4 regions of the Rhizobium sp. ERR 1071 genome follow, and region 3 is predicted to be linked to each of the others. Evidence: predicted binding sites of a transcription regulator. Region 3 holds the regulator's gene; each other region holds the start of a gene.

Evidence for each region. The regulator PhoB, encoded in region 3, activates phosphate uptake and scavenging genes when phosphate is short. The targets are predictions, from matches to a motif close to TGTCATNNANCTGTCAT.
Region 1: the regulator PhoB is predicted to act here: its motif matches at 5,005-5,021, upstream of FBZ99_RS05595 (phospholipase C).
Region 2: the regulator PhoB is predicted to act here: its motif matches at 3,630-3,646, upstream of phnC (phosphonate ABC transporter ATP-binding protein).
Region 4: the regulator PhoB is predicted to act here: its motif matches at 2,808-2,824, upstream of FBZ99_RS27450 (DUF2794 domain-containing protein).

Annotation. Positions count from the first base shown of each region.
Region 1 covers NZ_VITM01000002.1:50,697-57,925, forward strand. Annotated here, with positions in the region: gene odc2 (ornithine/lysine decarboxylase) at 1-1,125, shown strand, start outside; gene FBZ99_RS05585 (GNAT family N-acetyltransferase) at 1,239-1,829, shown strand; gene FBZ99_RS05590 (cytochrome-c peroxidase) at 1,887-3,269, opposite strand; gene FBZ99_RS05595 (phospholipase C) at 3,289-4,917, opposite strand; gene cysE (serine O-acetyltransferase) at 5,245-6,060, opposite strand; gene FBZ99_RS05605 (WD40 repeat domain-containing protein) at 6,138-7,127, opposite strand; gene FBZ99_RS05610 (CobW family GTP-binding protein) at 7,127-7,229, opposite strand, start outside.
Region 2 covers NZ_VITM01000003.1:906,387-913,615, forward strand. Annotated here, with positions in the region: gene FBZ99_RS14595 (alpha-D-ribose 1-methylphosphonate 5-phosphate C-P-lyase PhnJ) at 1-809, shown strand, start outside; gene phnK (phosphonate C-P lyase system protein PhnK) at 806-1,582, shown strand; gene phnL (phosphonate C-P lyase system protein PhnL) at 1,592-2,299, shown strand; gene FBZ99_RS14610 (DapH/DapD/GlmU-related protein) at 2,296-2,913, shown strand; gene FBZ99_RS14615 (pyridoxamine 5'-phosphate oxidase family protein) at 3,004-3,558, shown strand; gene phnC (phosphonate ABC transporter ATP-binding protein) at 3,783-4,637, shown strand; gene phnD (phosphonate ABC transporter substrate-binding protein) at 4,733-5,644, shown strand; gene phnE (phosphonate ABC transporter, permease protein PhnE) at 5,727-6,707, shown strand; gene phnE (phosphonate ABC transporter, permease protein PhnE) at 6,716-7,229, shown strand, end outside.
Region 3 covers NZ_VITM01000003.1:531,472-538,700, reverse strand. Annotated here, with positions in the region: gene pstA (PstA family ABC transporter permease) at 1-1,162, shown strand, start outside; gene pstB (phosphate ABC transporter ATP-binding protein PstB) at 1,178-1,993, shown strand; gene phoU (phosphate signaling complex protein PhoU) at 2,044-2,757, shown strand; gene phoB (phosphate regulon transcriptional regulator PhoB) at 2,789-3,472, shown strand; gene FBZ99_RS12685 (GcrA family cell cycle regulator) at 3,562-4,089, opposite strand; gene FBZ99_RS12675 (aspartate aminotransferase family protein) at 4,514-5,713, shown strand; gene argF (ornithine carbamoyltransferase) at 5,787-6,704, shown strand; gene FBZ99_RS12665 (Hsp33 family molecular chaperone) at 6,753-7,229, shown strand, end outside.
Region 4 covers NZ_VITM01000011.1:120,708-127,936, reverse strand. Annotated here, with positions in the region: gene FBZ99_RS27465 (ABC transporter permease) at 1-290, shown strand, start outside; gene FBZ99_RS27460 (Bax inhibitor-1/YccA family protein) at 486-1,226, shown strand; gene FBZ99_RS27455 (GNAT family N-acetyltransferase) at 1,345-1,902, shown strand; gene FBZ99_RS27450 (DUF2794 domain-containing protein) at 2,385-2,786, opposite strand; gene FBZ99_RS27445 (DUF1223 domain-containing protein) at 3,119-3,862, opposite strand; gene acnA (aconitate hydratase AcnA) at 4,119-6,809, opposite strand; gene ccmA (heme ABC exporter ATP-binding protein CcmA) at 7,073-7,229, shown strand, end outside.

The DNA.
Region 1 (7,229 bases), on a different contig from region 3:
CAACGTATTCGCGATTTCCTCGCTGCCCGACGTCCGGACGGTCCTTGCCTGGTGGTCGATCTCGATGTCGTCCGCGACAATTTTCACGCCTTCCGTCATGCCATGCCGGACAGCGCCATCTATTATGCCGTCAAGGCCAATCCGGCTCCGGAAGTGCTGCGCCTGCTCGCAAGCCTCGGCTCCAACTTCGATTGCGCGTCCGTCGCCGAAATCGAAATGGCGCTCGATGCCGGCGCGACCGCTCAGCGTATCTCCTACGGCAACACCATCAAGAAGGAGCGCGATATCGCCCGTGCGCATGCACTCGGTATCAACCTCTTCGCCGTCGACAGCCATGAGGAAGTCGAGAAGATCTCGCGTGCCGCACCCGGCGCCCGCGTGTTCTGCCGTGTCCTGACGGATGGCGAAGGCGCGGAATGGCCGCTGTCGCGCAAGTTCGGCTGCGTCCCGCAGATGGCCGTCGACGTTCTCGTCTATGCTCATCAGCTCGGTCTGGAATCCTATGGCGTGTCTTTCCACGTCGGCTCGCAGATGACCAAGGTCGATGCCTGGGACGATGCTCTTGCCGATGCCAAGCGGGTTTTCGTTTCGCTCGCCAAGCAGGGCATCCACCTGCAGATGGTCAACATGGGTGGCGGGTTCCCGACCAAGTATCTGCGCGACGTTCCCTCGGCCGAAGCCTATGGCAAGGCGATCTTTGCGTCTCTGCGCGCCCATTTCGGCAACCAGATCCCGCACACGATCATCGAGCCGGGCCGCGGCATGGTTGGCAATGCCGGCGTGATCAAGGCTGAAGTCGTCCTGATTTCCAAGAAGTCGGACAATGACGCCGCTCGCTGGGTCTTCCTCGATATCGGCAAATTCGGCGGTCTCGCCGAAACCATGGACGAGGCGATCCGCTATCCGATCCGCACGACGCGCGACGGCGACGAGATGGAACCCTGCGTCATTGCCGGCCCGACCTGCGATTCGGCCGACGTGCTCTATGAGAAGAACCTCTATCCGCTGCCGGTGTCGCTCACCATCGGCGACGAGGTTCTGATCGAAGGCACCGGCGCCTATACCACGACCTACTCGGCTGTGGCGTTCAATGGCTTCGACCCGCTGAAGGCCTACATTATCTAAGGTCCGGCAGGGATCTGAAGTTCGACAAAGCCGCCCCCGTAACCATCCGGGGCGGCACCCTCACAATAGTTCGTCACCACCGCTGATAACGGTATTGGGCACGGGAGGCCGAGATGGCCGCTGTTCTTGATTCTGTCCGCGCATTCTTTGCGCCGTCCACATTCACTCTCGACCTGGAAAACGCAGGCGATGTCGTTGCGCGCGAAAACCTACTGGATCGCGCCATGGGTCCCGACCGCCGCAAGAAGTCGTCGGAAAAGCTGCGCCAGGGCCGCGTGCCGGCTGAAGGTCTGGCAATCGTCGCGCGCGATCGCGCCGGCCATGTCATCGGCACGGTTCGCCTCTGGAACGTCGAAGCCGGCGTCGATCGGGAGACGCGCCCGGTCGAGGCGCTGCTGCTCGGCCCGCTGGCGATCGATCCCGCCTATGAAGGTAAGGGCATCGGCTCGGCGCTGATGCGCGCCGCCATCCTGGAAGCCAAGAAGCGCGGCCATGGCGCGATCCTGCTCGTCGGCGATGCGCCTTACTACGAGCGTTTCGGCTTCTTTGCCGCAAAGACGCGCCATCTCGTCATGCCGGGGCCGTTCCAGCGCGAGCGCTTCCTGGCCCTCGAGCTCAAGGAAGGGTGGCTCGACAGCGCCGCCGGCATGATCGTCGCCAGCGGCCGCAAACTGGCCCAGCCGCCGATAGCAAAGGCTGCATAAAGGACTCGAACAGTCTCGACGTATTATAAGGCCTCCGCCGCCCGGTCGGAGGCCTTATTATTTCGCAGCCTTCACGCTGTCCTTTGTCGGGTCATAGCCATCCGTCAGCGTTTTCAGGAAGGCGACGACATCGGCTATCTCGGCGTCGTTGAGGGCTGGGGCATCGCCGGGCTTGCGGTTCATCGGGGCGTCGATGACATCGATATTCGCCCGATACTGCGCTGGCAAATCATCATATTTCAGCACCTTGCCGCTCGCATCCTTCGGATAGATCTCATCCGGGTTGGTATCGCGCTTGACATAGAAACGGGTCACATCCTCAAGGCTCCGATAGACGCCATTGTGGAAGAAGGCATGGCGGGCCGCGACATTGCGCAGCGTCGGCGTCTTGAACAGCCCGCAATTCTGCGGCTGGGCGGAATAGGTGTCGTTGCGCAGCGGGCCGCAAATGCCGGTGTCGTAGTAATGCGCATCGGCATTGGCCGGAATGGCCGGATTGCGCGGTGCGGCGAGTGCCTCGAACTCGAAATCGGTAAAGTTGGGCATCTGCCCGTCGCCGGTCATCTTATCGAGATGGCAGGAGGCGCAATTGCCCTTGTTCGCATCGTCGAAGAGCTTCAGACCCCGCGCTTCTGCATCCGTCAGCACTGCCTTGCCGCGCAGATAGTAGTCGTACTTGCTGGTATAGGGATGGAAGGAGCTGTCCTCGATCTGATAGCGGGCGAGCGCGAAGCCGATCTCGGAGATCGTCATGTCCTGATCGCTGAGGATATTGTCGCCGAAGAGCGCCGAAATCTCCTTGCCGTAACTCTCTTTCAGCTTGGCATAGACGGCGGCCGCATCGGCATTCGCCATCTCGAAGGGTGAGATCATTGGCTGCAGGGCCTGTTCCTCCAGCGAATCGACACGCCCATCCCAGAACATGCCGCCCTGCGGCACGAGGTTTGCTGCGGCTGCCGCATCGGCCTTGACGACGGCCTGGGCGGTCATCGGGCCGGCGACGGCGGCCGGAGCATTGGCCAGAGCCACGCCCGACGCTTCGGTCATCGGCGATGCTTCCGCCGCTTCGTCGGCAGCGCTCTCTTCTCCGATCGAGAAGGATGGCGTCGACATTTTGTAGGCGAGGCTCGGCACTGCGCGGATACCCGGCTGATCGAGATGCGGGCCACCGAGCTGGACGGCACGGTCGTTGGCCGGCGCGTAGTGGTTGGCCGGATCGTGACAGGTCGCGCAGGACATCTGGCCGCCGCCCGAGAGTGACGGATCGAAGAACAGCTTCTTGCCGAGTTGCGCCACCGCGCTCAGCGGCGCCTGGTCATCATAGCCATCGGTTGCCGAAGCACTGGCGGCCGGTTCGTTTGCCATGCCTGCAGCCGCACCCGCAAGCGACAGGCCCGCGAGTGCGATGAGCGGCAGGAGACGGCGGTAGGTCAGGGGCATTTCCGTCTCCCTTCTGGATTTACGATGCCTGGTTGCCGGTCTTTGGATCGAGGATCAGCTTCGGCGCGTCACCTTTGGACCAGTCGAACATGGTGTTCAGCGAGCCCGAGAGCACATCGAAGGAGCCGCCGCCGAGGCGGGCGCCGCCCATCCAGTTATCTTCGATGAAGCGCATGACGGAGGTCTGGTCCGTCAGCGTGTGATCGACGAAGTTGACCTTGGCATAAGGCGAGATGACGAGCAGCGGCTGGCGCGTGCCGTAGCCGCACCGTCCCTGCGCCGGCTGGCCGTTGACGCCGGGCAGGGCAGTGCCGGTGGAACAGCCGTCGCCGCTCAGAACGTCATAGCCTTTGACGGGGATTTTCGACGGATTGACGACCGCATGGGCATGATCATACCAGCCGTCGGAATCGTCGTAGAGGATAATGATGGCGGTGTCCTTCCAGTCCGGCGAATTCTGCACGGTGTTGACCACCTGTGTGACGAATTCCTGCTCGTCGAGCGGATCGGAATAGCCGGCGTGGCCATCTTGATAGGCCGGTGCCTTCAGGAAGCTGACGGCGGGCATATTGCCGTTCTTCAGGGCCGCGTAGAAATCCGTCATGTCGTACTGGTGATTTGCCGCATCGGTCGTGCCGATCGTTGCCACCGAAGACGGACGCGCATGTGTCGGGTTGGCCGTTGAGGCGTAATACTGGAACGGCTGGTGATGCGGAATATAATCGGTGTAATTGACCTTGGTGATGGCCGATGTAGTCGCGCGCTTGCAGCCGGTCGTGCCGTCCGGGTTGGTCTGCGAGAGGTCGAAGCCGCCCTCGAAGAAGCCCCAGGTGATCTTGTGCTCGTTCAACATGTCGCCGATGTTCTTGCCGTACATCAGCGCCGTCTGGCCGACCGAACAGACGTCGCCCGTCGGATCGAAATCGCTGATCGCGGTCCAGCCGCCATTGCCGTCGGGCACGATGCGGCCCTTGGAATAGGTGCCGTCGCTTTCCAGCGTATAGCCGGGCGGCAGGATGGCGCCATTGGTCTGGCCGGAGATCAGGTTCAGCGCGCCGGGGGTCGAAGGGCCGAAATTGGTGGAGAAGGAATTGTCGTTCAGCGCATAGTGCTGGGCATAATTCCAAAGGGCCGTGACGGTGTTACCGTCGTAATAGCCCATGACCTGACCCTTGGTGCCGAAGGCGCCGGCAGCACCCTTGGTGCCCTTGCCGGTATTGGCGGGGAAGAGGTCCATGGCGAAGTTGTTGTAGGCGGCCTGTTCGGCGGTATAGCCATGGTTCTGCGACTGGGTTGCGGCCTGCGTGCGGTCGAGCCGGAAGGGGGCTGCCGCATCGGCGCCGTTTGCCGTGTTGGTTTTGTTCGGATTGTTGTCCAGAAGACCGGCATTGGCGAGCGTATTGATATCGGTCGGCGTGTTGTCGGCGGCCTTGAATGCCGGTTCGCCATCGACGTTCGCTGCCTTGGGGTAGGTCGCGAAATAATGGTCGAAGGAGACATTTTCCTGGAAGATAACGACAAGATGCTTGATGGGGGTCGCGGTATTCGGCGCCGGCGCCATATCGGCGGCACCGGCGGCGGAACAGAGCAAAACAAGGGTAAGCGCGCTGCCGGCTTTAAGGGCGGCGCGACGTGAAAAACTGGTCATCGTCATATCCTCTTCGAGTGGGGGCATTGCTCCGGCGCATTTGCGCCACGCCGGGCATAGAGAACCCTTTCGAGCTATCAATGGAGCATGACAGTTCCATGAAGGGTAAGGGGAGCGTTTCCGGTGCTACCTTATGTCACGGACTGGTGGCGGGGCGCTTCCTCACCCGCCCTCGTGCTTCGAGACGGCCCTTCGGGCCTCCTCAGTATGAGGGCTGATCTGCGTGCCTCGTCACGGAACTTGCTCCGCCTCATGGTTAGGTGCAGCGGAAGAGCACCGAAAACGACGATGCCTCGAACCACGAGGTGGCCACAGTCCCAGGCGAAATCAGATATTCTGATCCATCGTCTCGGCCGGGATCTCGTCGGCGCGATGGATACGGACAACTACAGCCGGTACGCCTGCGACCGTGCAATGCGGCGGTACGGGTTTGACGACGACGCTGCCAGCGGCAACCTTGCTGAAGGCGCCTACCTCGATATTGCCGAGGATCTTGGCGCCGGCGCCGATCATCACGCCGTGGCGGATCTTCGGATGACGATCGCCGCTCTCCTTGCCGGTGCCGCCGAGCGTCGCATTCTGGAGGATGGACACTTCATCCTCGATAACGGCGGTTTCGCCGATGACGATGCCGGAGCCGTGGTCGAGCATGATCGACGTGCCGATCTTCGCAGCCGGATGGATATCCGGGCCGAAGACGAGAGAAACGAGATTGGAGAGCCAGCTGGCGATTTCCTTGCGGCCTTCCGCCCAGAGCGCATGAGCGATGCGGTGCGTCTGCAGGGCATGGAAGCCCTTCAGGTTCAGCAATGCGTGCAGGTAGGTCGTGCAGGCGGGGTCGCGGGTTCGCACCGCGACAAGATCCGCTTCCGTTGCCTGCAGGATGACGGGATATCGCTTGAGTACATCGGACAGCAGCGAAAGCATGTCACCATGCTCGATCCTGACGACGCAGAGCCGGGCGGCGAGAATGTTGGCAAGGCTTTCGGCATTGGAGTTTCCGTCAAGCAACTGCGCTCGCAGCAGCGACGCAAGCGTCGGCTCGCGCGCCGCCAGTTCCGCGGCTTCGCAACGGATCACGTCCCAGACATTTTCGGCTGGGGCAGGCGCATTTCCGGCGATTGCCGTTCCTGACTGAGGCATGATCCCGTCTCTCTGTATCTCATTGTTTTCACGCAATTCCGGACGGAAAACCGCTGCGCACTTTTCCTGGAATTGCTTTAACCGGAAATGTCCACAACGCCGCAGTCGCCGGCTTCGGAGGCGAAGGCGAGCAGCTTGCCGGACTTGCTCCAGCTCATCGATGTGATCGCACCCTTGCCGGGCCGGCGCAAGAGCGCTTCCTTGGCGTCGCCGATGCGAACCGCAAGGATCATACCATCGATGAAGCCGATGGCGAGAATATCCTCGGCGGGATGAAATTTCACGGAAGTCGCCATGATGTTCGCGCGCGTGCCGAGCTCGAGCGGCGCCTTGCCCATCGGGCCGTCCTTGCCCTGGAAGGGCCAGACGATCGCGGCCGGTGCGCCGGAGGAGGCAAGCCACTTGCCCTTGTTGGACCAGGAGAGCGACTTCACCTTGGCGGGATAGCCCGTCATGCGCATATGGCGGGCTTCGGCGCCGGGCTTCGTGTCCATCTTCCAGCCGTGCAGGGCGTTTTCCTGCATGGTGGTGACGATGAACTGGCCATCCGGGGAGAAGGTGACGCTCGTATGGGCACCCTTCCATTCCAGGTTGATCGGCTGCGCGCTCATGCCCACCCAGTGCAGGGATACGCCATTATAGCGGGCAACCGCGATGCGCAGGCCCTTTGGTGCAAAGGCAATGCCTTCGACGGTGCGTTCTTCCGGAAACTCTTTCGTCGTCCTATCGGAGAGCCGTACGAAGGTGCTCTTGCCATAGGAATAGGCGACGGAGCCCTGCGGGCCGGCTGCAAGCTGACTGATCCATTTGCGCGGCGCTTCGGCCAGTACCGCCGTGCTGCCGTCGGCTGCGATCCTCAGAACCTTGCCGTCCTCGCCGCCCGAAATCAGGCTTTCGCTATAGGGATCGCGGATGCAGGTCAGCATCCCCTGATGGGCTTCGGTAACCTTCTCGCCACCTTCGAGGCGGTGGATCGCGCCGGCGGCGCTGGCGAAGAAGGGGGTGTCACCTAAAAATTCGACGGCCAGAACGTGGCCGTCGATATCAAGCGGAGCAACAGTCGGCATCAGGCAGACGCCTCACACGCCTTGAAGCTGGCTTCCAGCTTTTCGCGGTCGAGCTCGCGGCCGATGAAGACGAGGCGACTTTCATGCTTCTCGCCGTCCTTC
Region 2 (7,229 bases), 370 kb from region 3:
CCATTCCCGGCTATCAGGTACCTTTCGCCTCCCGCGAAATGCCGATGCCTTACGGCTGGGGCACCGGCGGCGTGCAGCTGACGGCGGCGATCATCGGCCCGCAGGACGTGCTGAAGGTCATCGACCAGGGTGCCGACGACACGACCAATGCCGTCTCCATCCGCGCCTTCTTCCAGAAGGTCGCCAATGTCGCCGTCACCACCCGCACGGACGAGGCGACCATCATCCAGACGCGTCACCGCATTCCGGAAGCCAAACTCGGGCCGAACCAGGTGCTCGTCTATCAGGTGCCGATCCCGGAGCCGTTGCGCTTCCTGGAGCCTCGCGAGACCGAGACGCGCAAGATGCATGCGCTTGAGGAATATGGCCTCATGCATGTGAAGCTCTATGAGGATATCGCCCGCAACGGCCGCATAGCCACGACCTACGCCTATCCGGTCAAGGTCGCCGGCCGCTACGTGATGGACCCATCGCCGACGCCGAAGTTCGACAATCCGAAAATGCATCTGTCGGATGCGCTGCAGCTCTTCGGCGCCGGCCGCGAAAAACGCATCTATGCCGTGCCGCCCTACACCGAAGTCGTCAGCCTGGATTTCGAGGATCACCCCTTCGAAGTGCAGCGCTTCGACAAGCCCTGCGCGCTTTGCGGCGCCGAGCAGGTCTATCTTGACGAGGTGATCCTCGACGACAAGGGCGGCCGCATGTTCGTCTGCTCCGATACCGATTTCTGCGAGGATCGCCGCGCCCACGGCCATGCCGGGCCTATGCTGGCGTCAAATGGGCTCGCATCCAAGGAGGCTGCCGAATGAGTGACTCACCCCTTCTCAAGGTCAAGGACGTCTCGAAATTCTACGGCAGCCGCATCGGTTGCCGCGATGTGTCCTTCGAACTCTGGCCCGGCGAAGTGTTGGCTATCGTCGGCGAATCCGGCTCCGGCAAGACGACGCTGCTCAACTGCATCTCGACCCGGCTGCTGCCGACGACGGGCAGTGTCGAATACCACATGCGCGACGAGACCTATCGCGATCTTTTCCGCATGAACGAGGCCGAGCGCCGCTTCCTGATGCGCACCGACTGGGGCTTCGTGCATCAGAACCCGGCCGATGGCCTGCGTATGACGGTGTCCGCCGGCGCCAATGTCGGCGAGCGGCTGATGGCGATCGGCAACCGCCACTATGGCAACATCCGCAATACCGCCATCGACTGGCTCGAGCGGGTCGAGATCGACGCCGACCGCATCGACGACCAGCCCCGCGCCTTCTCCGGCGGCATGCGCCAGCGCCTGCAGATCGCCCGCAACCTTGTGACCGGCCCGCGCCTCGTCTTCATGGACGAGCCGACCGGCGGTCTTGACGTCTCGGTGCAGGCCCGCCTGCTCGATCTGGTGCGCGGCCTCGTCAACGATCTCGGCCTCTCCGCCATCATCGTAACCCACGATCTCGCGGTCGCCCGTCTCCTGTCGCATCGCATGATGGTGATGAAGGACGGCCAGGTGATCGAGCACGGTCTCACCGACCGCGTGCTCGATGATCCGCGCGAACCCTATACGCAACTGCTGGTCTCTTCGATCCTGCAGGTCTGAGGAAGAAACATGGCAACCCCACTCGTCGTTTCCGAAGTCTTCAAAAGCTTCACCATGCATCTGCGCGACGGCATTCGCCTGCCTGTTGTCGCCGATGTCTCCTTTTCCGTCGCTTCGGGCGAATGCGTCGTGCTCGGCGGCCCGTCGGGTATCGGCAAGAGCTCGCTCTTGAAAATGATCTATGGCAATTATGCCGTCGACAGCGGCCAGATCCTTGTCACGCACAAGGGCAGGATCGTCGATCTTGCGACAGCCGATCCGCGTACCGTGCTCGACGTCCGCCGCCAGACCATGGGGTATGTCAGCCAGTTCCTGCGCACGGTGCCGCGCGTTGCCGCTATCGATGTCGTCGCCGAGCCGCTGCTCGCCCGCGGTGTGAGCGTGACCGATGCCCGCGACAGGGCAGCGGAACTGCTTGCACGGCTGAACCTGCCCAGGGAACTCTGGCAGCTGCCGCCCGCCACCTTTTCCGGCGGCGAGCAGCAACGCGTCAACATCGCCCGCGGCTTCATCACCGATCACGCCATCCTGCTGCTCGACGAGCCCACCGCGTCGCTCGACGCCCGTAACCGGGCCGTCGTCGTCGACATGATCGAGCAGAAGAAGGAAGCCGGCGTCGCACTGCTCGGCATCTTCCATGACGAGGAAGTGCGCGAAGCCGTCGGCAGCCGCATTCTCGACGTCTCGCAGTTCTCGCCGCGGAAGGCCGCCGCATGAGCCGCAAATTGGGCGAGACGCCCTTCATCAGCCCGTCGGCCAGCGTCAACAATTCGACGCTCGGCCGCTATACCGAAGTCTCCGACCGCTGCCGCATCGATGAAGTCGAGATGGGCGACTATTCCTACATCATGCAGGATGGTGCGGTCTGGTGCGCGACGATCGGCAAGTTCGTCAACATCGCCGCCGCCGTGCGCATCAATGCCACCAACCATCCGACATGGCGCGCGACGCTGCACCACTTCACCTATCGCGCCGCCGACTACTGGCCGGATGCCGATATGGAGACGGAGTTCTTCACCTGGCGGCGCGACAACCGGGTTGTGATCGGCCATGACGTCTGGATCGGGCATGGCGCGACCGTGCTGCCCGGCGTGACAGTCGGCAATGGTGCCGTCATCGGAGCCGGCGCCGTCGTTTCCAAGGACGTTGCGCCCTACACCATCGTCGGCGGTGTGCCGGCCAAGCTCATCCGCGAGCGTTTCACGTCCGAGGTCGGCGCGCGAATGGACAAGCTTTCATGGTGGGATTGGGATCACGATCGCCTGCGCACAGCGCTTGCGGATTTCCGCGCCCTTTCGGCGGAGGAATTTCTGGATCGCTACGAAGCCTGAGAACGGTTTCCACCCTCATCGGACTTGCAAGGCGCTGACAAGCGATCCAGCTTAGCCGGTCCTTTCAATGCGGGATCGAGAGGAGTTTTCATGGCAAAGCAGTTTTCCAGCATCGACGATCGGCTGCGCGATTTCATCGCGCGGCAACACATCTTCTTCACGGCATCCGCAACATCGGATTCCCGTGTCAATGTTTCGCCCCGCGAGACACTGTGCCTGCGCATCATCTCTCCGAACACCGTCATCTATCTCGACCGCACCGGCAGCGGCAACGAAACATCAGCGCATATGAAGGCGGACGGACGGCTGACCGTCATGTTCTGCGCCGTCGAAGGGCCGCCGATGATCCTCCGCCTCTATGGCCGCGGGCGGATCATCCATCGATCAACACCCGAATATCGGGAACTGCTACACGATCATTATGCGGATCAGGAGCCGCTCGGCGCACGGCAGATTGTGTGGCTGGACTTCGATCTCGTACAAACGTCCTGCGGTTTCGGCGTGCCGCTTTTCACCTATGAAGGCGAACGGCCGAGCCTGGACCAATGGGCGAAAGCCAAGGGTCCCGACGGCATTGAGGAATACCGGCGCGAGAAGAACAGCTTCAGCATAGACGGTCTGCCGACCGGCATGTTTGACGGCTAAACTTAAAGGAAAGCTCTCAGCCGGCTAATCTTGCAAAATCGCCGGGAATTGTAACAGCAGTTACACAAAACTGACATTGGAGCTTCATGAAGCGGGACTAATCGGTTGCCTTGTGGTTGGCGCCAGCCCCCTCGAAACTCCTTTCGAGACAGGGGCACGCGCCCGTTCTTAGCACCGGTACCGCTGAAATTTCTGCAGCCCGGGAGCCGCGAAAGGGAAGCACTATGTTCGAACTCAGGAATGTCTCACGCCGGTTTGGCAACAAGCTCGCCGTCGATTCCGTGACTTTGGACATACCGCAGGGACAGATGGTCGGCGTCATCGGCCGTTCCGGCGCCGGCAAGTCGACGCTGCTGCGCATGATCAACCGTCTGGCCGATCCGAGTTCCGGCTCCATTCATTTCTCCGGCACCGAAGTCTCCAAGCTGACCGGTCGTGCACTGCGCAGCTGGCAGCGCGATTGCGCCATGATCTTCCAGCAGTTCAATCTGGTGCCGCGCCTCGACGTGCTCACCAACGTCATGCTCGGCCGCCTCAACCATCGTTCGACGATGCTGAGTCTCCTTTCGGTCTTCACCCGCGAGGAGCGCATCGAGGCGATTGCGGCGCTGGAGCGCCTCGGCATCGAGCAGACGGCACTGCAGATGGCCGGCACGCTTTCCGGCGGCCAGCAGCAACGCGTTGCCATCGCCCGTGCCCTGATGCAGCAGCCGAAGATGATGCTGGCCGACGAGCCGATCGCCTCGCTCGATCCGCTGAACGCCAAGATCGTCATGGATGCGCTGCGCGATATCAATGAGCGCGAAGGCATCACCGTCATCACCAATCTGCATACGCTGGATACGGCGCGCAACTACTGCGAACGCATCGTCGGCATGGCGGCCGGCAAAGTCGTCTTCGACGGCAAGCCGGCCGATCTGACGGCAGCCGCCGTCAAGGAAATCTACGGCACCGACAAGGACGGCGCCGGCATCGACGAGACCATGACGTCGACATCGATCAACATTGCCGATCCAGCCGTGCAAGCCGCGGCGACTGAATCTGCCGGCCCGCAACCGCTGGCACTGGCCGGTCTCTGAGAGGGACGGCCGGGATCGAAGGCCCGCGTCAAGGGCGCATTTCTTCTATCAGACCGAAGACATCCGGGGACACCGGTTAATCAGGAGACGAACCCATGTTGAAGAAAGCACTCTTTGCCGCTACGGCGCTTGTTGCGCTCGCAGTCGGCGCTGCTGCCAACGCAGCAGACCTCAAGGAATTGCGCATCGGCATTCTCGGCGGCGAAAACGAAGCCGATCGCCTGCGCAATTACGCCTGCCTTTCCGACCACCTGAAGAAGGAATTCGGTTTCGAGAAGGTTTCGCTGTTCCCGGCCGCCGACTATAACGGCGTTATCCAGGGCCTGCTCGGCGGCACGCTCGACTTCGCCGAACTCGGCGCGTCCGGCTACGCAGCCGTCGCCATCAAGGACCCGAAGGCCGTTACCCCGATCCTGACGACGCAGCAGACCGACGGTTCGACCGGCTACTACTCGATCGGCCTCGCCCTCAAGTCTTCCGGCATCAAGACGATCATGGACGCCAAGGGTAAGAAGCTCGGCTACGCCGACCCGGACTCCACCTCGGGCTACCTTGTTCCGCTGACGCAGATTCCGAAGACCACCGGCGTGCCGAACGACAAGTTCTTCGGCTCGACCCAGTTTAATGGCGGCCATGAGAACAACCTGCTCGCCGCTTACGACGGCAAGGTCGATGTTGCTGTCGACGACTCCTCGGGTGTTGGCGATTTCAAGGACGGCTTCACCTCCGGTACCTTCCGCAAGGAAGTCGACAAGGGCGCCGTAGATCCGAACAAGCTCGTCGAAGTCTGGCGTTCGCCGCTGATCCCGAACGGCCCGCTCGTCGTTCGCAACGCTCTCGGCACCGAATGGCAGACGAAGCTGACGGACTTCTTCATGAAGCTCCCGACGGCTGACGCCAAGTGCTTCAACGCCATCGAAGGCGGCGACTTCAAGGGCTACGTCAAGGTTACTCCGGACTTCTACAACGCCGTCATCGACGTTCGTAAGGCTGCCATCGGCGGCTGATCCGCATTCCTATAATTGGGCGGCCGGCAACGGCCGCCCTTTTGCTATTCACACCCTTTGCTATTCACAAGGGCAGGATTTCATGACGATCGCCGATACGCACCCGAACATGCAAAGCGCGCCACAGAGCGCCAAGGAGATCGGCGACGCCTGGAGCAAGATGGTGGCCAAGCGCCGCTTCTACACCGGCATCGGTCTCGTGATCCTGCTCGTCGCCTTCGTCAGCTCGGTGCGCTTCGCCGACGAAAACAACGCCGGGCATTTCTTTGACCGCCTGCCGCATCTCTTCGATTTCCTGAGCTGGCTCATTCCGAAGGACTGGGCCGACGTCTACCGCGCGCTCTTCGACCTGCCGAGCCCGAACGGGGCCAATGGCGCCGGCGGCGAGGAATTCAATTTCCCGCTCGGTCGCGTCTATGTCTGGGGCGATTTCTATATCCCCGAATATTTCGAGCTGATGATCATCACGATCAACGTGGCACTGGTATCGACCATCATCGGCTTCGTCTTTGCCGTACCCTTGAGCTTCTTTGCCGCCCGCAACATGTCGCCGTCCCATCCGATCCGGCTGGTGACGAAGCGCATCATGGAACTTCTGCGCGCCTTTCCGGAAATCGTCATCGCCGGCCTGTTTTCGGCGATCTTGTCGATCGGCCCGATCGCCGCGATCATCGCCGTCGGCCTGCATACGATCGGCGCGCTTGGCAAGCTCTTCTACGAAGTGGTCGAGAATATCGACATGAAGCCTGACGAAGGCATGCGTGCCGTCGGCGCGAGCTGGAGCGAGCGCGTGCGCTTTGCCGCCCTGCCGCAAGTGCTGCCGAACTTCATGTCCTACGCGTTGCTGCGTCTGGAGATCAACGTTCGCGCCTCAACCATCATCGGCGCCGTCGGCGGCGGCGGCATCGGCGAGGAGCTCAAACTTGCGATTTCACGCGGTTTCGGCGCCAAGACATTGGCGCTGGTGCTGCTTCTCTTCCTGACGATCATCGCCGTCGACCAGTTTTCCGCATGGCTCCGCCGCCGCCTCGTCGGCGAGCATGCCTTCCTTTTGCAGCATTGAGGTTATCCATGTCCGTCATCGACGCCGGCCGCATGCAGGAAATCGAAGCGCGTTACCCGGAAGTTCTTCACCGGTCCTTCCGCCAGCGCTTCGGCGCGCTGATGATCTTAATCGGCGTCATCCTCTACGGCATCTATGCCGTGTGGTTCTTCGACCTGCCGAAGGTCATTTCGGAAGCGCATTGGGAGCGCGTCGGCATCTATCTCAGCGAATGGGTGAGCTATGACGTGCAGCCGGAATTCCGCATCTCCGGAGACAAGATCAGCATCAAATATCCGCGCTTTTCGCCCCTGGGCGATAATCCAAACCCGGACTGGGTGAAGACCAATCCCGATGGCAGCATGACCGTTTCTGTCAGCGGCACAAGCCGCACGGTAACCGTCACCAAGACGCAGGCCATCGTGACCGCGCATGGCATCACGATTCCGATCGATATTGCCGGCGATGTGCCGAAAATCGTCGGTTCCGAGCCCGTTCCAAGCTGGATGACCGTCTATGACGACAATATTCTCGTCAATCTCG
Region 3 (7,229 bases):
GACCGTGGTCCGCACAGGCTATACCGCCTTTGTCCAGACTTCGATCACCCTGCCGATCGAATTTACCGAGAAGGTAATCGACCCGACGGGTAAGCGCATGAACGATCCGAAGGTGCTGATCGCTGCCAATTACCCCGTACTGGTGCGCGATGCGTTGGTGAAAGCGCTTGGCATCGATCCGGCCAATCGCACGCTTGTGCGCGAGGCGATGGCGATGGTGTCGGACAGTGCCAGGATCGTGTTGCGCGACAGAGTCGTTGCCAACCCCTCGATCATCGGGACGACACAGAACGTCACATTTCTGGCCAGCGCCAACATCGATTCCGCCAACAAGGGGCAGATCGATCTGACCGTCAGCGAGAAGGATCGCAAGATTTCCGACCGCCAGGTCGCATGGATGAAGCAACTCAGCGAAAGCGGCGCGCTTCACAAGGCCTTCAACAGCGGTCTCTTTCTGTCGGGCAATTCGAGCCGGCCGGAAGCCGCCGGGCTTGGTGTCGCGCTGATCGGCTCGCTCTACCTGATGCTGACCGTTCTCGTGCTTGCCTTGCCGGTCGGCGTTGCTGCCTCGATCTATCTGGAAGAGTTCGCACCGAAGAACCGGCTGACGGATCTGATCGAGGTCAACATCAACAATCTCGCTGCCGTCCCCTCGATCGTCTATGGCCTGCTGGGTCTCTCGGTCTTCATCAACATGATGGGGCTGCCGCGCTCGGCATCGCTGGTCGGCGGCCTTGTACTGAGCCTGATGACGCTGCCGATGATCATCATCGCCACGCGCTCGGCCTTGCGTGCCGTGCCGCCGTCGATCCGCAGCGCGGCGCTCGGTCTTGGCGCATCGCGCATGCAGATGGTCTTACATCATGTTCTGCCGCTCGCGATGCCTGGCATTCTGACGGGCACGATCCTAGGGCTTGCCCATGCGCTCGGAGAGACCGCGCCACTGCTTCTGATCGGCATGGTCGCCTTTGTCGCCAATTATCCGGCATCGCCGCTCGATCCTTCGACGGCGTTGCCGGTGCAGATCTATATGTGGGCGAGCGAAGCCGAGCGAGCCTTCGTCGAAAGAACGTCCGGCGCCATCATCGTGCTCCTCTTCTTCCTCGTCGCGATGAACATCGGCGCCATCCTGCTGCGCCGCCGCTTCGAGCGGCGCTGGTAAGGGAGGGCGCACGAAATGAACATGATGACGGAAGCTGCCAGCGAAAGAGCCTTGGCCAAGAAGATGACGACGATCCCTTACAAGATGATCGGCCAGGACGTTTCTGTGTTCTACGGCGACAAGCGGGCGCTCTTCGACGTCAATCTGAAGATCCGCGCCAATACGGTCACGGCCCTGATCGGCCCTTCCGGCTGTGGCAAGTCCACCTTCCTGCGCTGCCTCAACCGCATGAACGATACGATCGAGACCTGCCGCGTCACCGGCAAGATCACGCTCGACGATCAGGATGTCTACGACGACAGCATCGATGTCGTGGAATTGCGCGCCCGCGTCGGCATGGTCTTCCAGAAGCCCAACCCGTTTCCGAAGTCGATCTACGAGAACGTCGCCTACGGCCCGCGCATCCATGGCCTGCATCGCTCAAAGGCCGATCTCGAGCATATCGTCGAAACCAGTCTGCAGAAGGCCGGTCTATGGGGTGAGGTGAAGGATCGGCTCCATGATGCCGGCACGAGCCTGTCGGGCGGCCAGCAGCAGCGCCTCTGCATCGCGCGCGCCGTTGCTGTCAGCCCGGAGGTGATCCTGATGGATGAGCCGTGCTCGGCGCTCGATCCGATCGCAACCGCCAAGGTCGAGGATCTCATCCACGAGCTTCGGGAGAATTTTACCATCGTCATCGTGACGCATTCCATGCAGCAGGCCGCTCGTGTCTCGCAGCGTACCGCAATGTTCCATCTCGGCCACCTGGTCGAGGAGAACGACACCGATAAGATGTTCACCAATCCCGACGATTTCCGCACGCAGGATTACATCATGGGCCGTTTTGGTTGATGATGGCAGGCGCGCGGCTCCTTTCACACAGTTCACTTGAGGATAGAAAAATGGTCTCCACTCACATTCTCTCAGCCTATGACGAAGACCTGAAGTTTCTGACGCGTCGCATTGCCGAAATGGGCGGCCTGGCCGAGCAGATGGTTAGCGACAGCGTACGCGCTCTCGTCAACAGCGACGCGGCCCTGGCCCAGAAGGTCATCTCCGACGACGTCGTTCTCGACCATGCCGAGCGCGAAGTTGGTGACAAGGCGATCGTCACCATCGCTCGTCGTCAGCCGATGGCAGCGGACCTGCGCGAAATCATGGGCTCGATCCGCATCGCCTCCGATCTGGAGCGCGTCGGTGATCTCGGCAAGAATACCGCAAAGCGCGTCATCGCCGTTCAGGGCACGGGCGTGCCGCGTCGTCTCGCTCGTGGCATCGAACACCTCTCCGAACTGGCACTGAGCCAGCTCAAGGAAGTTCTTGATGTTTACGCGACCCGCTCGCCCGATAAGGCCGTGTCGATCCGCGAACGCGACGAGGAAATCGACGCCATGTACACCTCGCTCTTCCGCGAGATGCTGACCTACATGATGGAAGATCCGCGCAACATCACCACCTGCACGCATCTTCTCTTCTGCGCCAAGAACATCGAGCGCATCGGCGACCATGCCACCAACATCGCCGAGACGATCTATTACATGGCGACCGGTGCTCAGCCGGAAGGCGAGCGCCCGAAGGACGATACCGCCAACACCGTCGGCGCAGTGACGGAATAATCTGGAAGCGAAGAAAGGAGACCATAGGCGCATGGTTCCGAGAGTTGCTGTTGTAGAAGACGAGGAAGCGCTTAGCGTTCTGCTGCGCTACAATCTTGAGGCCGAAGGCTTCGAGGTCGACACGATCCTCAGAGGTGATGAGGCCGAGCTGCGTCTCCAGGAGCGCATCCCCGATCTCCTGATCCTCGACTGGATGCTCCCCGGCGTGTCCGGCATCGAGCTCTGCCGCCGGCTGCGTATGCGGCCGGAGACGGAGCGCTTGCCGATCATCATGCTGACGGCTCGCGGCGAGGAAAGCGAGCGCGTGCGCGGACTTTCGACCGGCGCGGACGATTACGTCGTCAAGCCGTTCTCGACGCCGGAGCTGATGGCCCGCGTCAAGGCGATGCTGCGGCGCGCCCGCCCGGAGGTTCTCTCCACGGTGCTGCGTTGCGGCGATATCGAGCTGGACCGCGAAACCCATCGCGTCCACCGCAAGAGCCGCGAAGTCCGGCTGGGGCCGACAGAATTCCGCCTGCTGGAGTTCCTGATGTCCTCGCCAGGCCGCGTCTTCTCGCGTTCGCAGCTACTCGATGGCGTATGGGGGCACGATATCTACGTCGATGAACGCACGGTCGACGTCCATGTCGGCCGTCTGCGCAAGGCGCTCAATTTCTCCAATATGCAGGATGTCATCCGTACCGTTCGCGGCGCGGGCTATTCCATGGAAGCCTGAGCGGCTTGCCGCTCGGGTGTTACTAAATAGCGGCGGAAATAGAAAAACGGGCCTCGAGGGGCCCGTTTCTCTTTGTCTTGCGGTAACTTTCAGCCGTTGTTGCGACGGCGGTCATGCACCGGCTGGTAGGCCATGCGCTGATGATAGGTGCAGTAGGGCGACGAATCCGGGCTGTCATTGCCGCAGAAGTGGAAGTCGTCCTTCAGCGGATCCCCGACCGGCCATTTGCAGGTGCGTTCCGTCAGCTCCGTCAGGCCGAGGCGGCGGGAGATCGGAACGACGACGTTCGATGCCGGGCGATACTGAATTTCATTGACGGAATCGATCTCGATCTCTTCCTTCAGCATGGTTGCACCCTGCTGGCGGGCGACCACGGTGCGGGTAGCGACGCGCGAGCCGTAGGTCGTTGCGCGAGGAGCCGCGGCACTGCGCTTTGGCGTGCGCGTCGCGGTTGCCGTGCCGCCCGCCTTCGCTCGGCCAGGAAGGTTCAGGCGGTGCACCTTGCCGATAACGGCATTACGGCTCACGCCACCGAGCTGCGCAGCGATCTGGCTGGCGCTCAACCCTTCGGACCATAGCTTTTTCAGCTTCTCGACGCGTTCGTCTGTCCAATTCATGCCCTGTCTCCGCTGTCGCGTTTCCGATGGCAGAATCCCTCACCATTGCCTCGCATGGGAACGAGGCGCGAAACGCTCTAAAATTGTGGTGACTAGTTCCGCCGCATGCAGTCTAGCAATTGCTTTTTAACCTAGTGTGAGGCTGACTCCGTGACAAGAGTCGCGAGAATCTTGAGGAATCGATTTCGAGGTTTTCCCCAACTTGCTGCCTAGGCGTGGCATTTCTGCAATAGGCGCCGCCGAACCTATCTCTTTTGCCCGCAAGCGCTATCTCGCACCTGCTAAAACGCCAGTTTTGTTGACATCGCGATGCAAAACATCAATAGTGCCCGGGCCGCCGCAAGGCGGCATTTTTGATTTTTTCGGACCCGTTTCATCAAATCGAAGCGATCGGTCCTTAAAGTTGTGATCAGGAGATATGGCCATGGCCGAGACCACGCCGCTTTATGACACCTATATGCGCGCTCCGTTACGGTTCGAGCGAGGCGAGGGCGTCTGGCTGGTCACCGAAAATGGCGAGCGCTACCTCGATTTCGCAGCCGGCGTCGCGGTCAACTCGCTCGGTCACGCCCATCCTCATCTCGTCGCCGAATTGAAGGCCCAGGCCGACAAGGTCTGGCACCTGTCGAACCTCTACGAGGTGCCCGGTCAGGAGAAGCTGTCGAAGCGGCTGACGGAAGCGACCTTCGCCGACAAGGTATTCTTCACCAATTCGGGCGCCGAGGCGCTGGAATGCGCCATCAAGACGGCGCGGCGCTATCAATTCGCCAAGGGGCATCCCGAAAAGTTCCACATCATCACCTTCGAGGGCGCCTTCCACGGCCGCACCATCGCGACCATCGCCGCCGGCGGCCAGGAGAAGTATATCGAGGGCTTCGGGCCTAAGGCACCGGGTTTTGACCAAGTGCAGTTCGGTGATCTCGATGCCGTGCGTGCCGCCATCACGGATGCGACAGCCGGGATCCTGATCGAGCCGGTCCAGGGTGAGGGCGGCATCCGTCCGGCCACCAATGAATTCCTGCGCGGGCTGCGTGAGATCTGCGACGAACACGGCCTGCTGCTGATCCTCGACGAAGTACAGTGTGGCGTCGGCCGCACTGGCAAGCTTTTCGCCTATGAATGGGCCGGCATCAAGCCTGATATCATGGCTGTCGCCAAGGGCATCGGCGGCGGTTTCCCGCTCGGTGCCTGCCTTGCGACGGCGGAAGCCGCCTCAGGCATGAAGGCAGGCACCCACGGTTCCACCTATGGCGGCAATCCGCTCGCCATGGCGGTCGGAAATGCCGTTCTCGATATCGTGCTTGCCGAAGGCTTCCTGCAGCATGTGCGCGATGTCTCGCTGGTCTTCCGCCAGGGGCTCGCCTCGCTCAAGGATCGTTTTCCTGACATCATCGAGGACGTTCGCGGCGAAGGTCTGATGCTCGGCATCAAGGCGGCCATTCCGCAGGCAGAGCTGCTGCAGGCTATCCGTGCCGAGCATCTGCTCGGCGTGCCGGCCGGCGATAACGTCATCCGCCTTCTGCCGCCGCTGGTCGTCACCGCCGAAGAAGCACGCGAAGGTCTTGCCCGCCTGGAGCGTGCCGCCGAGCGTGCGCGCGCAGCTCGCACCAAGAAATCGGCTTGAGTTCAACGCCCGTAGATGGGGCGTTCCTGCCCCACGCGGGCGTTATTGTTTTTTCTGGAGCACAGGTAAGGACATGGCTTCTCCGAAACACTTTCTCGACCTCTCTGCCGTTCCGGCGGCCGATCTGCGCAACATCATCGATGACGCGATCGTGCGAAAGAGCGCGCAGAAGGCCGGCACTGCCGACAAGCCGCTGGCCGGCAAGATGCTGGCGATGATCTTCGAGAAGCCGTCCACCCGAACCCGCGTTTCCTTCGATGTCGGCATGCGACAGCTGGGCGGCGAGACGCTGTTCCTCTCCGGCACCGAAATGCAGCTTGGCCGCGCCGAAACGATCGGCGATACGGCCAAGGTGCTGTCGCGCTATGTCGATGCCATCATGATCCGCACGACCGATCATTCGCGCCTGCTGGAGCTGGCGGAACATGCGACGGTTCCCGTCATCAATGCGCTGACCGACGATACGCATCCTTGCCAGATCATGGCCGACATCATGACCTTCGAAGAGCATCGCGGCCCGATCAAGGGCAAGACGCTCGCCTGGACGGGCGACGGCAACAACGTGCTGCATTCGCTGATCGAAGGGGCCGCGCGCTTCGGCTATCGCATGAATATGGCGGTACCCCTTGGCTCCGAGCCGAAGGATCACTATCTGAACTGGGCCCGCAACGAGGGCGCCGAAATCATGCTCTCGCATGATGCAGACCGTGCGGTCGCCGGCGCCGATTGCGTGGTAACCGATACCTGGGTTTCCATGAATCAGGAGCACCGGGCACGCGGTCACAACGTCTTCCAGCCCTATCAGGTCAACAAGGCTTTGATGGCACAGGCCGGCAAAGACGCTTTGTTCATGCATTGCCTGCCTGCTCATCGCGGGGAGGAGGTGACGGACGAGGTGATCGATGGCCCGCAATCCGTTGTCTTCGATGAGGCGGAAAACCGCCTTCATGCGCAAAAGTCGATTCTTGCTTGGTGCCTGGGCGCGATCTGAAGATATTAAACCGCGTCTCAAGGGCGCGGGCGCAGTAGGAGTAAAGCAATGGCCGAAAATGCCGCAACGCTGGGTCAGTTTGATTTCGCCGGTGACGATCATGTCGTTCCCTTCCAGGTGGAAGGTCTGGACGTGCGCGGCCGTGCCGTACAGCTCGGTCCGCTGCTGGACGCGATCCTTGCCCGGCATGACTATCCGACGCCGGTTGCACGCCTTCTGGCGGAGGCCATCGTCCTGACCGTCCTGCTTGGCACGTCGCTGAAATTCGAAGGCAAGTTTACCGTACAGACCAAGGGCGACGGTCCCGTCGACCTTCTGGTTGCCGATTTCACGACGCCGGAAAACGTTCGCGCCTATGCCCGTTTCGACGAAGAAGCACTGGAAAAGGCAGTCGCCGAAGGCCGGACCGAGCCGGAACAGCTGCTCGGCAAGGGCGTCCTCGCCTTCACCATCGATCAGGGCCGTTTCAGCCAGCCCTATCAGGGCATTGTCGCGCTTGATGGCGCCTCGCTCGAAGAGATTGCC
Region 4 (7,229 bases), on a different contig from region 3:
ATGACGCCGTCATCCTCAAGACGCTCGGCGCGACGCGGGCAACATTGATCCGTGCCTTCAGCTACGAATATCTGATCCTGGGCGCCGCAACCGCCATCTTCGCGCTGATCGCCGGCTCCACATCCGCCTGGTACATCGTCAGCCGTATCATGCGGCTCCCTTCTGCCTTTCTGCCCGATGTCGCTTTCTCCACGCTGGTTATCGCGCTGATTTTGACGGTCGGTATAGGCTTGATCGGTACTTGGCGGATTCTCGGGCAGAAAGCAGCGCCTGTTCTGCGCGAACTCTGATTCGTTACGGAGACGAACCGGAAGCCGGCAAAACGGCTCGATATTACATCGATTTAACATGCGCCGGATCGCTTGACCCTTGTGTATGAGGCCCGAAAGCCTCATATTCTGTGCAGGCATGCTGAGCTCCGCAGCGGCGCCTGGGCCTTGAAAGACCCGACACCGTAATCAAATCGGAGCTTGAAAGAGGAAAACATGGCTGACTTTCGCAATTACCAAAACCGGGCGCAGAGCGGTGCGCAATCCGGTGCGATGATAGACGAGGGCCTTCGAGCCTACATGCTCAAGGTCTATAACCTGATGGCGCTGGGTCTGGCGATCACGGGTGTTGCCGCCTATCTCTCCTTCTCGCTCGCTTTCGCAAACGGACAGATCACGGCCTTCGGCCAGGCGATCTATCTGAGCCCGCTGAAGTGGGTGGTCATTCTCGCCCCGCTCGCAATGGTCTTCTTCCTGAGCTTCAGGATCAACCGCATGAGCGTGGCCGCCGCGACGACGACCTTCTGGGTCTACGCCGCGCTGGTGGGCCTGTCGCTGTCGTCGATCTTCATCATCTACACCGGCCAGAGCGTCGTGCAGACCTTCTTCGTGACCGCCGCCTCCTTCGGCGCGCTGTCGCTCTACGGCTATACGGCCAAGCGTGACCTGTCGGCGATGGGTTCGTTCCTGATGATGGGTCTCTTCGGCCTGATCATTGCGACGCTCGTCAACATCTTCCTGGCTTCATCCGCGCTGCAGTTCGCCATCTCCGTGATCGGCGTCCTGATCTTCGCAGGCCTCACCGCCTACGATACGCAGCGGATCAAGGAAATGTACTACGAAGCCGACGACGTGACCGTGGCCGGCCGCAAGGCGATCATGGGCGCCCTGTCGCTCTACCTCGACTTCATCAACCTGTTCATGTTCCTGCTGCAGTTCCTCGGCAACCGCCGTTAATTGCAGCATGAAATGAGACACGAAAAGGCGGCTTCGGCCGCCTTTTTTATTTGCCTGGGCACAAGCGCTGCGATTTTATGGCAACCGTCGCAAATTCGCAGATCAGGCAATAGAAACAATGTCCGTCAGCCTCCGCAGTGCAACCTTAGACGACCTTCCCCACATCACCGCCATCTACAGAGATTCCGTTCTGAACGGCACGGCAAGCTATGAAATCACGCCGCCGAACCAGGAGGAAATGACGGCGAGGTTCGAGGCAATTCGTGACAAGGGCTATCCCTATCTGGTCGCCGAAGACGATACCGGCGCGTTTCTCGGCTATGCCTATGCCTCCGCTTTCCGCACGCGGCCGGCCTATCGCTGGATGGTGGAAGATTCGATCTATCTGGCGCCCGAGGCGCGCGGGCGCGGCATCGGCAGACTGCTGCTCCATGCCCTGGTGGAAAACTGCCAGACGCTCGGCTTCCGCCAGATGATCGCCGTCATCGGCGGCGCCCACCCAGCCTCCATCGCCGTACATCGCGCGGCAGGCTTTGCCGAAGTGGGGCTGCTCAAGGGTACCGGCTACAAGCACGGCCGCTGGTTGGATACCATGCTGATGCAGAAGGCGCTCGGGGACGGCGCGGAAACCGATCCGGATCCATCGGTCTATCCTGGGACATTGTTTGGGGAGTAGTGTCAGTATCGGACCTATGAGTCCGCGGAGCCTGTGATACCCCCTCTGTCACTTCGTGACATCTCCCCCACAAAGGGCAGGGCTATCGCATATGGAGGCGGATGAGCACCATAAGCTCCTTCTCCCCTTGGGGAGAAGGTGGCCCGAAGGGTCGGATGAGGGGGTTATCGATTTGAATTCATGGATTTTTGTGGTCTTGGCGGGCACCCCCTCATCGGCCTGGCGGCACCTTCTCCCCGCTGGGGAGAAGGGGACGGCGGCGATCTCCGCTCATATGCGATAGCCCTGCCACAAGGGGGGAGATAGCTGGGAGTTTGCCGCTCGCCCATCACAGACAATAAGGCGTGATTTCGGCAGACTCGATGTACCATGAGGCGAAGAGGCTGCTCCAAATTACCAATCTCCCCCTTGTGGGGGAGATGTCCCGATAGGGACAGAGGGGGTGTGGCACTATCAGCCAGCACACAGCCAACGACGAGAAACTACTTCTCTACCAACTTCAGCTGCTTGTCGAAAACCTTCAACACTTGGCTCAGCTCATGACCGCGTTTCAGGATCATGCCGTTGGTATTGACGACTGAGAAGGCGCCCTGCTTGGCTGAAAGCTTCGGATTCTTTTCGATGCGGAAGAGCGGCATTTCGCCGGAGCGTTTGAAGACGGAGAAAACCGCCTTGTCCTTCAAATGGTCGATGGCGTAGTCGCGCCACTCGCCCTCGCCGACCATGCGGCCATAGATCCAGAGAATCGCATCAAGCTCCCGGCGATGAAAGGTCACCGGCAGCGGGTCCTTGCTCTGTTTGTATTCTCTGAGATCAACGACGACGGATGAATTGGTATCGACGGAACGGCTTTCACCGTGTCTCAAATCCGGCTGATCAGTCATCAATCCCCCAGGGGCTATCTCATGACAGGAGAATGACAGTTTGCCTCAGCCGCATCAAATTGCAAGACGGCTGACGGCTCACAATTTCTTTCCCGGCTGTGAAAGCACCTCGTCAACGCCGCATTTCAGACAAAACGACGCCCAATTTACAGGAAGTATAGGCAGCCGTTTGGCGCCGCCGCGTCAAACGGCCCGGCTGGGGCGCATCGATTAAACCCCAGCCCCGAATGCGTCCTCGCCGGGCACCTCCCCTTTTTGGCGCCAGCCAAAATAGGGACCCCTTTTGGCATCAGTTCAAAATGGAAGACCTCCGGCAAAGCTGGAAAAATCGTTCAGCCGTCCGAGCCTACCGTCAGAACAGTCGCCCCGAGAATGGCAGCCGGATCGCCTGAAGATGTCGACGACTGCAGCAGAATCGCAAGGCCTCGCCGGCCAGCCTTATCCAGCACGGTGGACGGCAGCACGAGGCTCATGGCCTTGCCGTCCCACATGCCGACTGTTTCGACATCGGATACCGCGTGCATATAGGCAATCTGCTGGCCGGTATTTTCGCCGCCCTTCGGTGCCACCATCTGTTCCTTATCGAAATAGACGGCAACGACATTCGCCTTGCCCTGCCCAGCGCCGATCTTGATCTCGAGCTCGTCGCCCTTCATGGCAGCATTCACCGGAACCGTCAGCCCCTCGCCAAGGCGCACAAAGTCATCCAGTTTGACGTTGATGCCATTGAGATCGGCGCCGTTCATATGGTCCCTGCCATTGACGATCGCCTGCGGTGTATAAACCCCGCTGCGCCCCATCGTGCGGGCATAGGCGTATTGCCGCGCCGTATTGTCCTTGGATGCCATCGTGTCGTTCCAGCCGAGATAGTTCCAGTAATCGACGTGATAGGCGAGCGCCACGACATTGCCCTGGCGGATCAGCTTACGGAAGGCAGCATCGGCGGGAGGGCAGGAAGCGCAGCCCTGCGAGGTGAAGAGTTCGACGACGCCCTTGATCTTCGGAGCCTCCTGCGCATGCAGCGAACTTGCGAGCCCAATGCCTGCCAGAAGTGGAGCCAAAAATCGAAGGCGCATTCTATCTTACCTCTGCATCCAATCTCGAGCGCCGTCTGCCTACACGGGCTCTGCAAAACTCGCGCTTCTTGGGGCGACCAGGCCACATCAAGCCCGAAAAATCTGAAACAAGAGATAATAGTTTAACGCGATGACGCAAAGTCACGATGGGGTGAGGCCGGGGTGAGCAGAAGTCTCGCAGTACACATCACCGTGAAAAACAAGAGGCCGCCGGAAGAGTTTTCCGGCGGCCTCCCATAACAGCGTTTAATGCCTATCAGGCAGCGAGATCACGCAGAACGGTCTGCAGGATGCCGCCGTTGTTGACGTAGATGACCTCATCCAGCGTATCGATACGGCAGATGATCGGAACATCCTTCACCGAACCGTCGCCATAGGTGATCTTGGCGATCTTGCGCTCGCGCGGCTTGATGTTCTCCAGGCCTTCGATCGTCACGAGTTCGTCGCCCTTCAGGCCGAGGCTTGCCCAGGTGGTGCCTTCCTCGAAGACGAACGGGATGACGCCCATGCCGACGAGGTTCGAACGGTGGATGCGCTCGAAGGACTGGGCGATGACGGCGCGCACGCCGAGCAGGTTCGTGCCCTTGGCAGCCCAGTCGCGCGAAGAGCCGTTGCCGTATTCGACGCCTGCGAAGATGACGAGCGGAACGCCCTCGGCCTTGTACTGCATGGCCGCATCGTAAATCGACGTCTCTTCCTTGGACGGATAATGGATGGTGTAGCCACCTTCCTTGCCGTTCGGGCCGAGCATGTGGTTGCGGATGCGGATGTTGGCAAACGTGCCGCGCATCATGACTTCATGGTTACCGCGGCGCGTGCCGTACTGGTTGAAGTCGGCAACGCCGACGCCATGACCGAGGAGGTAGGAACCGGCCGGCGAGGCCGCCTTGATCGAACCGGCCGGAGAAATATGGTCGGTGGTGATCTTGTCGCCGAAGAGGCCGAGAACGCGCGCGCCCTTGATGTCGGAAACGCCGGCGCCCTTCTTGCCCATGCCCACGAAGTAGGGCGGGTTCTGCACGTAGGTCGAGTTGTCGTCCCACGCATAGGTCTGGCCCGGAGGAACCTGCACGGCCTGCCAGTTGGCGTCGCCCTTGAAGACGTCGGCATACTTGGTTTCATAAAGCTCGCGGGTGACGTACTTCTGGATGAACTCCTGAACCTCGTGCGAGGTCGGCCAGATGTCCTTCAGATAGACCGGCTTGCCGTTCTGGTCTTCGCCGATCGGCTCCTTCGTCAGGTCGAGCTGCACCGAGCCTGCGAGCGCGTAGGCGACGACGAGTGGCGGCGAAGCGAGATAGTTCGCCTGGACGTCGGGCGAGATGCGGCCTTCGAAGTTGCGGTTACCGGAGAGGACGCCGGCAACGATCAGGCCCTTGTCGTTGATCGTCTTCGAGATCGGCGCCGGCAGCGGGCCGGAATTGCCGATGCAGGTGGTGCAGCCGAAGCCGACCAGGTTGAAGCCGAGCTTGTCCAGATCAGCCTGTAGGCCGGACTTGGCAAGATATTCGCCGACGACCTGCGATCCCGGCGCCAGCGAGGTCTTGACCCACGGCTTGCTCTTCAGGCCCTTGGCAACGGCGTTGCGGGCCAGAAGGCCGGCAGCGATCAGCACCGACGGGTTGGAGGTATTGGTGCAGGAGGTGATGGCAGCGATGGCAACGTCGCCATGGCCGATGTCGAAATCCGTACCTTCGACCGCATAGCGGTTGGAGAGCTGGCCCGGCTTCTTGTATTCGGTTTCGAGCGAGGTTGCGAAGCCGGAAGCGATGTTTTCCAGCGCGATGCGGCCTTCCGGACGCTTCGGACCGGCCATCGACGGCACGACGTCGCCGAGGTCGAGTTCCAGCGTGTCGGTGAAAACGAGATCGGAACCGTCATTGTCGCGCCACATGCCTTGGGCCTTGGAATAGGCTTCGACGAGTGCGATACGGTCCTTGGCGCGGCCGGACATGTTGAGGTAGTTCAGCGTTTCCTTGTCGACCGGGAAGAAACCGCAGGTCGCGCCATATTCCGGACCCATGTTGCCGATGGTGGCGCGGTCGGCGAGCGGCATGTTGTCGAGGCCGGGGCCGAAGAATTCGACGAACTTGGAAACGACACCCTTCTTGCGCAGCATCTGCACGACGGTCAGAACGAGGTCGGTCGCGGTGACGCCTTCCTTGAGCTTGCCGGTCAGCTTGAAGCCGATGACTTCCGGCAGCAGCATGGAGACCGGCTGACCGAGCATGGCGGCTTCAGCCTCGATGCCGCCGACACCCCAGCCGAGAACGCCGAGGCCGTTGATCATGGTCGTGTGCGAATCGGTGCCGACGCAAGTGTCGGGATAAGCGATCGTTTCGCCGTCTTCTTCCTTCGTCCAGACGGTCTGGCCGAGATATTCGAGGTTCACCTGGTGACAGATGCCGGTGCCGGGAGGAACGACGCGGAAGTTCTTGAATGCCTGCTGGCCCCACTTCAGGAAGCGGTAGCGCTCGCCGTTGCGCTGGTATTCCAGCTCGACGTTCTTGGCGAAAGCCTGCGGCGTGCCGAATTCGTCGACGATGACGGAATGGTCGATGACGAGATCGACGGGAACGAGCGGGTTGATCTTTTCCGGATCGCCGCCAAGCGAAACCATCGCGTCGCGCATGGCAGCAAGGTCGACGACGGCCGGAACGCCGGTGAAGTCCTGCATCAGCACGCGCGCCGGGCGATAGGCGATTTCGTTCTCGACGGTGCCCTTGTTGGTCAGCCATTCGGCGACGGCAAGGATATGCTCCTTGGTGACCGACTGCCCGTCTTCAAAACGCAGCAGGTTTTCCAAAAGCACCTTCATGGAGTAAGGCAGCTTGGAAACACCGGGCAGACCATTGGCTTCAGCCTTGGGAAGGCTGAAATACACATAGTCTTTCCCGCCCACGGTCAGCGTGGAACGACAATTGAAACTGTCAAGAGATTTAGACACGAGATACCCCGTTTCTGATAGCCAACACAGTCGTGCGAACGCCTATGCACTTTATGCACATCAGGATGCGGGTACGGCCATTTCCGCTGTCCGCACGTAAGGTTTAAAACCTTAAGTTCGGCGCAAGGATTGAATTCACGCCGACCGCTGGCGTGGTTGCAGGTCTTATAGATAATTTCGTAAAGACTTGCCAGAGTGACAAAGCGCAATTTTGGACAATTTTTTGCGCGTTGCAGCAACGAAAACGGGGAAAGCCTGAGCGAATGCATCTAAGCGCTGAAAATCTGGCGGCAAGGCGGGGCGAAGACCTGATTTTCTTGAATGTTTCCTTCAACTTGGCGGATGGAGATGCACTCGTTTTAACTGGCCGTAATGGGTCGGGAAAATCGACGCTTCTGCGCGTTGTGGCAGGCCTTCTGA